DNA from 3 places in the Paenibacillus sp. EB106-06-01-XG199 genome. Region 3 is predicted to be linked to each of the others. Evidence: riboswitches for the same ligand, from Rfam matches in the RefSeq annotation. Region 3 holds a riboswitch; each other region holds the start of a gene.
The links. Region 3 has a riboswitch for cyclic di-AMP ahead of AC3WT9_RS33740 (C40 family peptidase). Riboswitches for the same ligand answer to the same signal wherever they lie in the genome.
Positions count from the first base shown of each region.

Region 1: it holds a riboswitch for cyclic di-AMP, as region 3 does, so the genes downstream of both, AC3WT9_RS09430 (KamA family radical SAM protein) here and AC3WT9_RS33740 (C40 family peptidase) in region 3, are expected to answer to the same signal.
Region 2: it holds a riboswitch for cyclic di-AMP, as region 3 does, so the genes downstream of both, AC3WT9_RS23790 (hypothetical protein) here and AC3WT9_RS33740 (C40 family peptidase) in region 3, are expected to answer to the same signal.

Region 1 covers NZ_JBYTDQ010000002.1:755,043-759,405, forward strand. The annotation lists gene AC3WT9_RS09425 (PEP/pyruvate-binding domain-containing protein) at 1-947, opposite strand, end outside; cyclic di-AMP (ydaO/yuaA leader) riboswitch at 1,844-1,981, shown strand; gene AC3WT9_RS09430 (KamA family radical SAM protein) at 2,113-3,249, shown strand; gene AC3WT9_RS09435 (helix-turn-helix transcriptional regulator) at 3,304-4,363, opposite strand, start outside.
Region 2 covers NZ_JBYTDQ010000007.1:110,864-115,226, forward strand. The annotation lists gene AC3WT9_RS23770 (ThuA domain-containing protein) at 1-64, opposite strand, end outside; gene AC3WT9_RS23775 (SDR family NAD(P)-dependent oxidoreductase) at 104-826, opposite strand; gene ytxJ (bacillithiol system redox-active protein YtxJ) at 1,023-1,349, shown strand; gene AC3WT9_RS23785 (glutaredoxin family protein) at 1,346-1,588, shown strand; gene AC3WT9_RS23790 (hypothetical protein) at 1,686-2,102, opposite strand; cyclic di-AMP (ydaO/yuaA leader) riboswitch at 2,208-2,396, opposite strand; cyclic di-AMP (ydaO/yuaA leader) riboswitch at 2,818-3,001, shown strand; gene AC3WT9_RS23795 (hypothetical protein) at 3,126-3,635, shown strand; gene AC3WT9_RS23800 (hypothetical protein) at 3,664-4,116, shown strand; gene AC3WT9_RS23805 (hypothetical protein) at 4,238-4,363, opposite strand, start outside.
Region 3 covers NZ_JBYTDQ010000021.1:27,628-31,990, reverse strand. The annotation lists gene AC3WT9_RS33755 (4a-hydroxytetrahydrobiopterin dehydratase) at 1-93, shown strand, start outside; gene AC3WT9_RS33750 (c-type cytochrome) at 196-552, opposite strand; gene AC3WT9_RS33745 (GNAT family N-acetyltransferase) at 659-1,165, opposite strand; gene AC3WT9_RS33740 (C40 family peptidase) at 1,426-1,917, opposite strand; cyclic di-AMP (ydaO/yuaA leader) riboswitch at 1,923-2,065, opposite strand; gene AC3WT9_RS33735 (C40 family peptidase) at 2,451-2,879, opposite strand; cyclic di-AMP (ydaO/yuaA leader) riboswitch at 2,937-3,075, opposite strand; gene AC3WT9_RS33730 (hypothetical protein) at 3,296-4,126, opposite strand; gene AC3WT9_RS33725 (M1 family metallopeptidase) at 4,138-4,363, opposite strand, start outside.

The DNA of each region.
Region 1 (4,363 bases), on a different contig from region 3:
GTGTACACCCTTCCGCAAATATTGCCGGACATCACATAATGCCCCGGAATAATATTGTACTCTTCATCCAGGGAGCGCAGGATAGACCAGGTCAGAGGAGTTAAGACACCGGAGATGGATTCGCCCACATTGGTATTGGTCCAGAGAAAATCACCAGCCAGCGAGTCGTTGATCTCGAATGTATTGCGGTTTCCCGGGTTCAAGGTCGTAACCGGTCTCGTCTGCAGGAGGTAGACCCGCCCCTTTGCGACCGCCCACTCGATATCTTGGGGAGCTCCAAGCTCCTTCTCCAGCCGGCATGCATACCGGTATAACTTGGCTGCATACCGCTTGAACTCACCCGGGCCTTCATATCTGCCCCGGTTCCTTGCCAGCGTGAAGGAATATGCGTCGCTCTCGCCTGAAACTAACTGTTCTCCCAGCCCATAGACATAATTCCCCGGCAGAACCGTGCGGCTGCCTGTTATGGGGTCAGCGGTGAACAGGACTCCGGAGATTTCCGAGTGAATCATCAGCTGCACGACAATGGCAACCTTATGGGAGGAGTCCATGTCCTGCATGGAGCTGTAGACTTGAACCCGTTCGCTATCCTTTGAGTGATACACCGTGTACATCGCTTCACGAATCTGTTCATCTGTTTCCACGTTCAACACCGTTTCGAATTCCCCGGCAAAAGATGCCTCCGCCGAATCTTCACTTAAAGCCGAAGATCTGACAGCAAATCGTGCATTCTTATGTATCATGCGGATTTTCTGCAACCTGGCTGCACTTTCAGTCCAAGCCTCTTCCTTTAATTTATCGCTTTCAAAGGCCGAAGGAAAGACAACAAATCCCTCCGGCACAGGATATCCCGCCTGAAGCATTCTGGAGAGCATCGCTCCCTTACCTCCTGCTTCGACATATTGCTCCGGGCTTAGCTCGGCGAATCCTCGGATCATCTGTCCCATATCCAATTGCTCCTTTTGATATATTTGAAACTTTATTTAATTTGATATTTAGTTTCATTTAATACTTTATTCCACTATTGTATTAAACGTCAAGCTTTACTTCATCTATCTAGGGCGTGTCTTCAAACCGCTTCCCCGTCAAAACCTGCTGCTGTATGCCCTAAGGAATCATGGGTACAGTGCCATTTTCTGATCACACGCGGAGAAAGGCGTTTCGCCACCAGGTAGTTTTTTCGGTGGAGGCTTACGTCTCGGTGTTTCAAAGACTTCACTCTTCTTTCGAAGGCTTGTGTGTGCGACTGGAAAGTGTATTCTTGGCTCTGAGTACAAACGGACCGAGTTGCACTTATTTGGGGCTTTTATCCTGTTACAGGAGGAACGGACTCCAGCGCAGTTATTTCTCCCTGATGGACGTTTTTAAAGAGAATGCAGAGCAGTAAGGTCGCCTGGGTCCGCAAAAGAGAATAAACAGGGATTTTACTCTCCAGAGCTCTTCCAATTTGAAGACATGCTCTAGTTGATTAATTCCGTCAACAAAAAGGGTGTTCTCAGCAGTTATGAAATGGCTGCTAAGAACACCCTCGTTTGGTGAACAGGATAAACATGAGCACTTGGTGCGAATACTCCGCGACCGGACCGTTGGTCCAATCACTGTGTTCCACACTTTTTTTGAACTTGTTTTGCAAAATATATCAATGGTTCCGATAGGTAATATCTAGCCCATCGAGATATTAACATTCCAGAAGGAGGTTGTCTTATTTCAAGTCATGAACAAGATCAGCCTTCGGAGCTGCAGGAACAACTCACCCTACTCAATTTTTTGCTGATTTGGCTTGGTCCTGTATCCCTTGCCGCGGGCAAGTTTAGCTTTGACTTTTCAAAACTTCCTGGGTTATACTTTACCTACGCTTAATTTCCAGCCTTTGGCAGGAAAGCGGGGGAACCAGTCTTTTGGGGCGAATCATTCACAGAATGTAGGGTACCATCTTACCCGAGTCCGTCAGCTAACCTCGTCAGTAGTGGATGGGTCTGCTTTTTTAGGTATATTCATAACCAGAGACCCTTGCTAAGGGTCTCTTTTTTGTATTCTCATGACCCTGCTGGCAGCAGTTTGGCTATCGACCTCAAGGCTCCCTTTTTTCTCACACTATGAGACCAAGGAGAGATGCAAGTGCAAAGGGTAAGGTACATAACGGATATCAACAAGGTTGCCATGCTGTCTGAAACGGAGAAAGAAAAGCTGAAGGAGATCACCGGCAAATTTGCCTTTCGGGTCAATGACTATTATCTGTCGCTGATCGACTGGGACGACCCGGGTGATCCGATCCGCAGGCTCGTCATTCCAAGTGAAGGTGAACTTGAGGAGTATGGCTGCTGGGATGCATCCGATGAGGGAATGAATTATGTAGTGCCGGGATGTCAGCACAAATACAGAACAACGGCCCTCCTGATTGTCTCCGAGGTGTGTGGAGCTTACTGCCGCTACTGCTTCCGCAAGCGCCTGTTCCGCAATGATGTGAAGGAAGCACAAACCGATGTGGCTCCTGGGCTGGAATACATCAGGAATCATCCAGAGATCAATAATGTGCTGCTTACCGGCGGAGACAGCCTGATTCTCTCTACCTCTAAGCTGCGCTTCATCATCGAAAGCCTGAGATCTATTGACCATGTGAAGATTATCCGGCTGGGCTCCAAAATTCCCGTATTTAATCCCATGCGCATTTATCAGGACGAAGAACTGCTGGAACTAATCCGTACCTATTCATCGGAGGACAAACGCATTTACGTCATGGCGCATATTAATCATCCCCGGGAAATTACGCCCGAAGCCAAACATGCATTCAGAGCACTCCATAATGCCGGGGCAATCGTGGTTAATCAGACGCCGGTGCTGAAAGGCATCAACGATGATGCGGCGGTACTCGGAGAACTGCTCGACCGGCTGTCCTGGGCCGGAGTCACTCCCTATTATTTCTTCGTGAACCGGCCCATTGCCGGCAACCGCGAGTTCGTTCTGCCGCTGGAGCGTGTCTACAACATTGTTGAGGAAGCCAAGGCCAGAACCTCAGGTCTGGGTAAAAGAGTCCGTCTATCCATGAGCCACTCCTCCGGTAAAATCGAGATACTGGCGATTGAAGACGGCAAGGCCTATCTGAAATACCATCAGTCCAGAGCGCAGGAGTACGGCAAATTCATGATCCTGGAATGTCCACCGGATGCGGAATGGTTCGATGATCTTCCCGGCAGCGAGAAGCACTGGACCCACCCTACTTCCACTTCCCAGATCCCGCAGCTCCTATAAAAGCCAGCACAGTCCCCTTGTATCAGCATCGGGACTGTTTAGCGTGTTTACCGGCTATTCCATCCCCTGTGAGAACAGCTTGCTGATGAGCGCTCTCCGGCTGGAAACGCCGGTCTTAGAGAAGATGGATTTCAGGTGATCCTGTACGGTGTACGCAGAAATATGCAGCGACTCTGCCAGCTCCTTAGTGGATAATCCGCGGGAGAGCATCTCGGCCAGCTGCTTCTCCCTCGCGGTCAGCTGGCAGGCATCGGCCAGCAGCCGGAAGATCTCCGAGGACTTGGCATAGACAAAAGCAACAGCCAGCTCCGTCTTCTTGCCGCTGCCTTCAAGCCTGCTGGCCGTAACTGTCAAGTATGCCCCATCCTCGACGCGCAGGCATAATTTCGCCTTCGAAGGCAACCCTCCTGGTTCCGTATTCTCACCAAGTGCCCGCAGGCATACGGCGTTGACCGGCCGGGGGAGAACACCGTGATCCAGCCGTTCCAGCTGCTGCAGACGGTTCAGCCAATATTGAGCCGCACTGTTCGCGCTGACCGGAAGCAGCTGGTCCGTCAGAATCATGATTCCACTGTCCTCCGGTGCGGTATCCATCCGTCCCAGAGGGGGCTCGGAGGCATAGCTGCGGAGTGCGCCGGCAATCAGCGGAACAACAGATGATATCACTGCACACTCGTGCTCTTGAAATGGAGGTTCGTGCTGCGACCGGAACAAGGTTAAGAACCCCCAGCAGCCACCGCCTTCAACCAGCGCAGCCCGGAGCTCGTCGCCCAGGCCCGCAGGCTGGAGGACGTTGCGGTAACGTTCACTCCGCCCGGGCTGCCCTTCCGTTACACCACTTAAACAGGCGACCGGCACTGCCGCAGCGGCCAACTGCTCATATTTCATATAATCCTCATGCAGATATTCGTATTCAAACAGCTGCGGGTGCAGATCCTCAAGACCCCGCTCTGTGATCGCCCCGGTGGACAGCAGCGTATGCGGGTCCACGGTAGTGCAGCAGGCAGCGGTAAACGGAATGTACTGCCGCAGCTTGGAGATTACCGCCTCCCTATATTGCGGAGATGTCATTCTCATCTCCTGCCGGTTGATTTCCAGCGTCCTCAAGCCTTTT
Region 2 (4,363 bases), on a different contig from region 3:
CGGTAAAAGGATGGTATTTCACCTCACTGTAGCTGCCAAGTGCTAGTGCTTTCCATTCAGACATGTTCTTCCCGCCTCTCTTCCTGCTTCTCTTAGTGTATAGTTACCAGGGCCAGGCATTTCCGTCCAGGTCGAGATAAGCCGGCTCCTCACCCATATACTTCTTGTGCCCCTGCACGATATTCATAATCTTACGCGCCGACTCTTCAGGAGGAATAGGTGCCTCCAGAGCCTTCTCACCATTCATATAGGATTGCAGCCAGCCGGGGTGAAAGACCATAACCTGCCCGCCCATCACCTTCAAATGGTTGTGCAGCAGGGAGGACTGCATATTAAGCGCTGCTTTGGACATACAGTATCCGTACATATTAATCCGTTTGTTCCGGCCAATGCTTCCGGCTTCTGAGGAGATATTAACAATCAATTTCTGCTTGCTCTGCATCAACAGGCCCATCAGTTCATTACTGACCCTCAAAGAACCAAGCGTGTTTACATTATAAATGTGAGCCATGGCTTCATCGTCCATATCAACAAGCATCGTGGCATCATCGGCTCTATGAATAATACCGGCATTATTGATAATCATATCAACATGAGCGGTACTGCCCGAAATACTACGTGCCGCTTGCTTGACACTCTCACGGTCGCCGATATCCAGCGGGATCAGAGTTAATCGGTCCGGGTACTGCTTTTTCAGTGCGTCCAGCGATTCCGACTCCTTCATATACTGACCGGCAAATACGGAATATTTGTTCTCTAGAAGCCAGCTTGCCAGAAAAAAACCTAAACCACGGTCAGCACCGGTAACAAAAGCAACCCTTTTCATGATTATGGACACACCCTTTACGATTCTTCAGGATACACGCGGCATCTCTCTCACATTAGCATGGCAGTCACGTTTTTTCAACGTCCTTCATGGGACTGTAATTCCGCTGAAAGGGGTGCTCTAACTTCCTTTTTGATTTAATTTTGAACTATGTTACAATCGTAGTTACAAGTACTTATAGGAAGGTGAGATACCGATGTCTATCCAACAACTTCATACTCTGGAAGAACTGCAGCAATATGTTGCGCAACCAGGTAAAAAACTGCTTTTCAAGCATAGCACTACCTGCCCGATCAGCGCCAAGGCCAACGAGGAATTCACAGCCTATGCGCAAGGCTCCGAGACTCCAGCTGCCATTGTCCATGTGATTGAAGACCGTCCGTTGTCCAATCAGATTGCCGAAGATTTCGGGATCAAACATGAATCTCCGCAGATCTTCCTCCTGGAAGACGGCGAAGTCCGCTGGAACACCTCCCATTGGAAAATCACCCGGGACGCCATCAAGGCAGCTGTGAGCCAATGAGCCAGCCGGTAATTGTCTATTCCACCACAGGGTGCAGCGACTGCAATCAAGTGAAGCAGTGGCTGACCGAGCAAGACGTTAGCTTCGAGGTGCGTGATGTTATGACAAGTACAGTGTATCAGGAAGAAGTCGAGAAGCTGGGCTTCATGGGTGTGCCTGTTACCGTGTACGAAGGCCGCGCAGTCAAGGGCTTCAATGTTTCCGAGCTTAAGGAGCTTATTGGAGCAACCGCTGAATAATTTATAGCATGAAGCATATGAATACTTATATTTTGAAAAAGGCATCCCCTTGGACCTCTGTCCAGGGGATGCCTTTTATTTGCCCTTTTATTTGGCCTTATCCTGGATTCGTTGAGACATCCGCCAGAAAAGAGACATTTCCGCTGTGGGAATAGATGACGGAATCCGCTCCAAGCCCTTTATAGACCAGTCTGGGATTCATCGAAGTCGTAATTACGTATATTGGCTTTGTCGTCCAGGTCCGGCACATCTGGATATACCGGCAGCATAAGGTCACACTGCTCTCGAACAGAAATACTCTGCCTACCGGAAAAGAGGGGCGGAACCATGTATTCTGATGATGTGTATCCACCACGAGATTGACCTCGATTCCCAGCTCCTCCAGACGCCGCTTCTCCGCCGCATTGTTGGCGATTCCTGCGATCTTATAGCCTCTAAACTTTAAGATTTTGATAAAATGCTCCCCCGCTTTAGTCGGAGCGTTAATGAGTACATATTCTTCCGAATTCGCCATATCTTCCTCTCCTCCGGCTTAGGACTTCCATTCATTTGCCATACGAACACAGCAAAAAACCACAAAGGAATTCCCTCTGTGGTCCAATTAACGGTCACATTGTGCTCATCCTCTCTAATACGCTTACGAGGTTAGCTGTCGGATTCGGGCAGTGAGAGTCGCCCTACCTGTATCCATGCGAGCATTCTCTCGCACTTTCACAGGATTCACCCCATAACCGGCTCCGACTCTCACATCGGCTGCCGATTGTTGGTTCCCCCGCTTTCCATAACGGAAATTAAGCGGACTGCGTATTCGATTGTGTAGTAAACAGAAGTAATCATACTCTGGCGATCACGACCTTGTAAACCGCCAAACCTGCCAAAATAATGCATTTAGTAAACCCAAACCAGATCAGGTAGCGCTTACTTAAGCCTCAATCTCATCATTCCTCTTATTTACTCGGCTTATCAGCGATTTGCGAAAAAGCATTCAGCATTGTGATTATATTCACCCGATGTTGAGCAAATTGCCTTTTATGCTCTGATCACCCTAAATCAAAAGCAGTCGTATGAACGAGATAAAAAGCCGAAAACCGTTGATAAACACCCTTTTAGCACATCCTACCGTTTCCTTTGCCAGAATTCCCTGAAATTCGGCTCAGAAGAATGTTTTTTCCTTTTTACAAAGCTCATGCGAAAAGAGTATGATTCGGTTTGAATCCAATGCACGAAATGCGATATAAACGCTGAATTCCCGCAATGCGGGAAACGGGGGAACCATCAGGCCCGCAGGGGCCTTACCTGGAAGATAAGAATCTTTCTTGGGGTGAATCCGAAGGAGACTGTGGTCTCATTAGGTAGGGCGACTCTCACCGTCCGAATCCGACAGCTAACCCCGTAAGCGACTAGAGAGAACCTTGATCCGCCACGTTTTTGCGCCAGGTGTATTTAAGCCTGTACCAAAACCGCAGCAGAGGTCCTCCTCTGCTGCGGTTTTTTGTGCTGAGGCTGCAGCTTATAAATGGGTAGGAGGGAAAACGAAATGAACCAGCGCAGGCTGTTACGTATAGAAGTGTTTGTATTCGATGCCCCCTGGCCATTCCATCAGGCCACGGAGTCGTCCGGCAAATGCCGGTATGGTGTGCTGAAGCTTACGTGCAAGGCTGGGTGCAGCTGGGGAGCGGGGATACTGTCTGCGGAAGGCGATCATTTTGACGTCATTAAATGGAGCAGCTTCCTGAGAAGTATACGCAATCACAGGCTGGAAGAAGCCATAGAAATTGTACAGCAGCTAGGTGCGCAGTGGGAGCCAGATCAGCAAGAAATCGTGCAAACGGCCCTGCTGGATTTAAAAGCCAAGCTGCAAGGCAAGGTCGTCACGTCACATCTGCAAATGGTCCCCTATTCCCGTACAGCCGGGGCCGGCGGTACGCCCCCCTTCAGACGGATGTACTATAAACCTTCAAGTTCCCTGCTGCATAAATGCAGCTGGCAGGAACCGGACATAGCCGAGCTAATGGACAGATCCATCGCTTATTTCTCCATCTTATAATTTCTTATTCAGGAAGGAACGTGAAGACATGCCAGACCCATTATCCCCGGAATGGACAGCTGCCAGCGAGTTTGCGGAATATGTCCAAAAGAACACCGGAAATATTTATGCACTCACCAGTCTGCTGCTGGGAGAGGGTGCCGTTGCGGAAAAGACTGCGATGAAGACCTTCACTGAGCTTTACACCCGGTACCTTCATGATGATTTCATACCGCAGCCTTTCTCGCTGGTTGCCTACCGGGAGTGCATTCAGCAGTGCTCCCGGGCTGCGGAGGAGTGCAGCCTCTTTGTTTCCAATGGATTAGCCTGGGAGGATCAGATTGTCCAGGTGTTATGGTACGGCATGCTGCTGCCCCTGCCTGCAATCAGCACCATTCTTGAGCAAAGCGTGCCGGTGCTGAAAACCCGGCTGAGACATGTGCGCGAGCAAATGTGCCGGTTAGAAACATTGCGGCCTGAAGCAAATTTATTTGTTGTATAGCTGCTCACATAGATTAAAGAAGCACTGTGGGCCCCTCTCTTATCTCCGCTGATGTAATGGGCAACTTGTCGAAGCGCATGAAAAAGCCGCAGCATAATGCCGCGGCCTTTTCTATTTATACTCAGCTCTTGCCCTTGCCGCCTTTGGCGAATCTCCAGGCCGCTGTACAGCAGCCCAGCAAGCCCACTCCGAGCATTAACGTCTGCAGCACACCCAGCAGGGTAGAGCCCTCCGGCTTAAGCATGCT
Region 3 (4,363 bases):
CTGCGCTTGTCCGCAAAAGAAGAGAGCGGGCTTGCCGCGCTAGAGTTCCGCCAGGCGCATGAATTTAACGAAGCTTTCGACAAAACGCGTTAGGCGCAGGAGAAACCGACTTATCATAGGAATAGATATAAAAATGCCCGTGCAAGGATGTCTGAATATCCTTTGTACGGGCATTCTGTATTTTTAAGGTCAGGTTTATTTCTTCTCTGCAAGCCACATGGCAACATTCGCAATCTCTTCGGGAGCAAGCTTATCCTTGAAAGACGGCATTTGGCCGCGTCCCTTCGTAACAATGGTGTAGATTTCTTCTGCGTTATGCTGGCCGCCTTCCTGCTGCAGACTAGGGCCTAGACCGCCCTGTAGCTGATCACCGTGGCAGGTAATGCAGCTTGCCTGTACAATCGCTTCGGCGCTGGTGGCATCCAGTGTGACTTGCGGCATCGTCGGGTTATTTTCTTCGGCTACCTCTGCTTTGCCGGGCAATGTGAACAAGAGCACTACCGCAAAGGCACAGGCTGCGAAAAACAAACCGCCCATGATCCATTTCTGCATCTTCATCCGTCCCCTCCATGTAAGCTGCTTCCTACATTATATAGGATGGTGAAGCGTTATCATAGCATTTGTGTCAAAAAAGTGGACGATTTCAACACTAAAATTTTCAATTTAATGGAACGTTATGTTGTTTATCATAGACCATGCAATAAAATGGCTTATTTCCGGTTGGAGTAAGGCGTTCATAAGTATCCGTGATCGTGAAGCCGCATTTTTGGTATGTTCGGATCGCCCGCTGGTTCCAGGTCAATACTTCCAAATCAATCTCCCGCCCGGGATACCGCTTTAGCGCGGCCTGAACGATGGCTTCCATGAAAATGTGGCCAAGACCGTGTCCGCAAAGCTCGGGGCGCATTCCAATACCCAGCCTGACGACACCCTCCATCGGAAACAACTGCGCAAAGCCGCAAAGGATGCCTTGCTCGTTGACCACGGAAACATACTGGTCCCTGCGGAGCTCTGGATCGCCAAATTCAATGCCAAGCGCCTCCATTTGGGACCAAGGCATCCATTCGTAAATATTATAAGGCGCTTTGTAATTCCATGCGGCGATGTCTTCAGCATGGCTGATCTCCATGGGAACCACATGGAATGTAACGGGGGAGCTAATCATAAGGCCACCGGCCTCCTTTCATAGGGAGCAACAGCACTAGCTATACCTAATTATATCCATAACTGGCCTGATTCGACTCAGAAATTTCCTGAAAGGCGGAAACTTGACAAAGTGGGAAAAATATTTTATGAAATGGAGGAAATTTGGGTAGATTTATGTTTTGCGGATATTGAGAGGGGTAAGTAATTTTATAGACAAAAAAAACAGGCCCCCTCCAGATTTCGGCAAAAATCATGGAAGAGTGCCCGTTTTACGACAACTTATTGCACGTCATCATTGTCTTGGGAATCAGAAGTAACGGATTGGTAAGCATCTGTACTCATGATACGTTTGGCGCCAACGTAACGGTTGACGTAGTAGCTGTCACTCATCGTGCTGATGGTTACACCACGGGAGGATGAAGCATGTGCGAATTTGCCCTCACCGACATAAATGCCGACATGGGATACACCTTTACCGCTGGTATTATAAAATACAAGATCTCCCGCTCTCAGATCGTCCCGGGAAATGGCGGTACCCATTTGGTATTGGGAACCGGATTGGTGTGGCAGATTGATACCGATCTTATCAAAAACGTACATTGTAAATCCGGAGCAATCAAAGCCGTTGGTCGATACACCGCCGGATACGTATTTACTTCCGATGGTCTTGTCGATGACTTTATCCATTTTGGAATCCGCGAAAGCGCTTCCTGCTCCGATGGTAAGCATAATGGAAAAGCTTAGTACTGCTGCTGCTAACTTCTTCTTCAAAAGTGAATACCCCTTCCAAATGCCTACGAGGTTAGCTTAAGGGTTCGGTTGAAGGTCCCCTATGACCCCTCTGTGAATAGGAGGTCAATTCACCCAAAATCGGTTCCCCCGTTTCCCTAATGGTTAGGGAACTCGGCATGACTGTTGATTAGGATTAGCTTGTTAACCAATACATGACAAAACCTTTGTAAAACCCGATTGAATAATTACAAAAATGTTACTAAAAACTCACTGCGATAATTGTAACAAAGACTTCGCCAGTTGGCAATCACTTAAAACATATTAATGCATAATATTTACGCTTTTTAAGAGTTGATTTTGCTAAAAAGGTCTTATATTTACACGCTGAGTAAGCTTTAACTTAGAATTGTTGGGATTTTTAGTAAAAAGGTGTTTCACAGGCCTCAAATACGTGTAAAAGGTAGAATAAGGAAGACAAAAAGGAAAAACCCGGAAATGATTACGGCAATAATCAGTTTCCGGATTTCTATAAGTTACAATTATTTATTGGAGGATGGAATTCCTGAGGGATGTCAATCGTAAGCGATAGCTTTGTAAGCTGTTGTGCTCATTACTCGTTTGGCTCCAACGTAGCGGTTGGCCCAATAGGATTGACTCATTGAACTGATAGTTACACCACGGGATGAAGAGGATTGGGCGAATTTTCCGTTGCCGACATAAATACCGACATGGGAGACTCCATTGCCAAGGGTATTGAAGAATACCAGATCGCCTGAACGGAGGTTACTCCGTGATACGGCGGTTCCAACGCTGAATTGTGCTTTGGAAGTGCGGGGCAAGGTAAGGCCAACGTTCTTAAATACATATTTGGTGAATCCAGAACAATCAAAGCCGGCAGTGCTTGTGCCCCCGGTTTTATATGTCGTTCCGAGTGTTTTTGTAATAACCGTATCCATTCTGGAGTCGGCGAAAGCGCTCCCTGCTCCAAGCGTGAACACCATCACCAGCCCTAATGCTGCTGCGGTGCATTTCTTCTTAAAATTATGACTTTTCAAAAGATGTACTCCTTCCAAGGCCTGCGAGGTTAGCTTAAGGATTCGGTAGAAGGTTCCCCTATGACCCCTCTAAAGCGAGATCAATTCACCCAAAATATGGTTCCCCCACTTCCCGGTGCCGGGAATTTGGCGTTTTATGCACCGAAACAGTGACGTGTCGACAAGGTTAAATGCTTAAAGGCACATTCATTTGCTTCAAATTAGTTTCAAAAGATTACAAAGTTGTTACTACTGGTACAGGCATCATTGTACCAGAGGATTTACAGTTTTGCAAATACCCTAAATCACGTTGTAACCAAAAGAAGAGTCCCGCCCTTTATCTGGGGCAGTGACTCTTCTATTATGCCAAGGGACTGGCGTTATTATTGTGGAAATGTTTTACTGCACCAAAGGTGATACTGCCCCGCTAGGCTCCACATTTTGAACAGCGTTGAGGGAAGCGGTGAAAATTGCCGGAACAGCAGTGCGGGCAGGCCTGGACAGAAAAGTGCGGTCACTCCAGAGAGCAGCAGCAGAAGCAGGCCGCCGGCGCCGAACAGTGCAGATATACAGGTGGAAGGGAGGATTACCCTCAGGCCAACCAGCAAGGAAGAAAACATGCCTGTTCCTCCGGTGAAGCCAAACTGCATGTACAGCAGCAGAATGCGGATCAGGTAGAAGTACAGGAGCCAGGCCAGAACATAAGGAACCAGTCTCAGCAGCAGAGTATAATCGAGAATACCGCTGAGGAGAAGCCCATACATTTTGGGGAGAAGCCAATACAGCGGTGTTGCGGCCAGAAGCCATTCCGCTAGACTGAACAGCAGTACGGGGAGTCCGTAAAGCTTCATTCCGGGAAAAAAGAACATTCCCCGCTCCCCTTTGCGCTCCTGGTGCAGCTCATGCAGCAGCCCTGCGCGGATAAAGGGGGAGCATAGCAGCCGTAGCGCTGAGAGGGCCAGCAGCAGCCAGAGCCAGCGCAGCACCCCGGGGTCTGTGCTAAGTGCAGTCTGTCCTTCGATATAATACAGCAATCTGCCTATTCCGCTGCCGCCGGCGTGTGTATCGGGATAACGGAGCAGCACCGGGATGAGGGCTGACCTGACGAATCTGTACAGGAAATAGCCCCAAAGCAGCCGATAGATAAAAAGCAGAATCAGAATATAAAATTGCTCTTTCATGCTGTACCAGCCGCGAACTATCGATCTTTTCACAATCCTTCACCTCACCAGACAAGAGTTCCGAGCAGGGTTTCAAGCAGCTTCGTTACGCTAAGCGTCCAGCGGGAGAGCGTCTTTCGCTCCAGCTCCGCCAGTCTAAAATTGTTGAGATGCTTACTCTCCAGCAGAATGGAGTGCTCCGGATCAATCTCTGCAGACAAAAGAGGCGCTTTGTAGGCTAGCTGAAAGGTGGTTTCCTTCTCTGTCCCATTCCAAAACTGCTGGACAGTA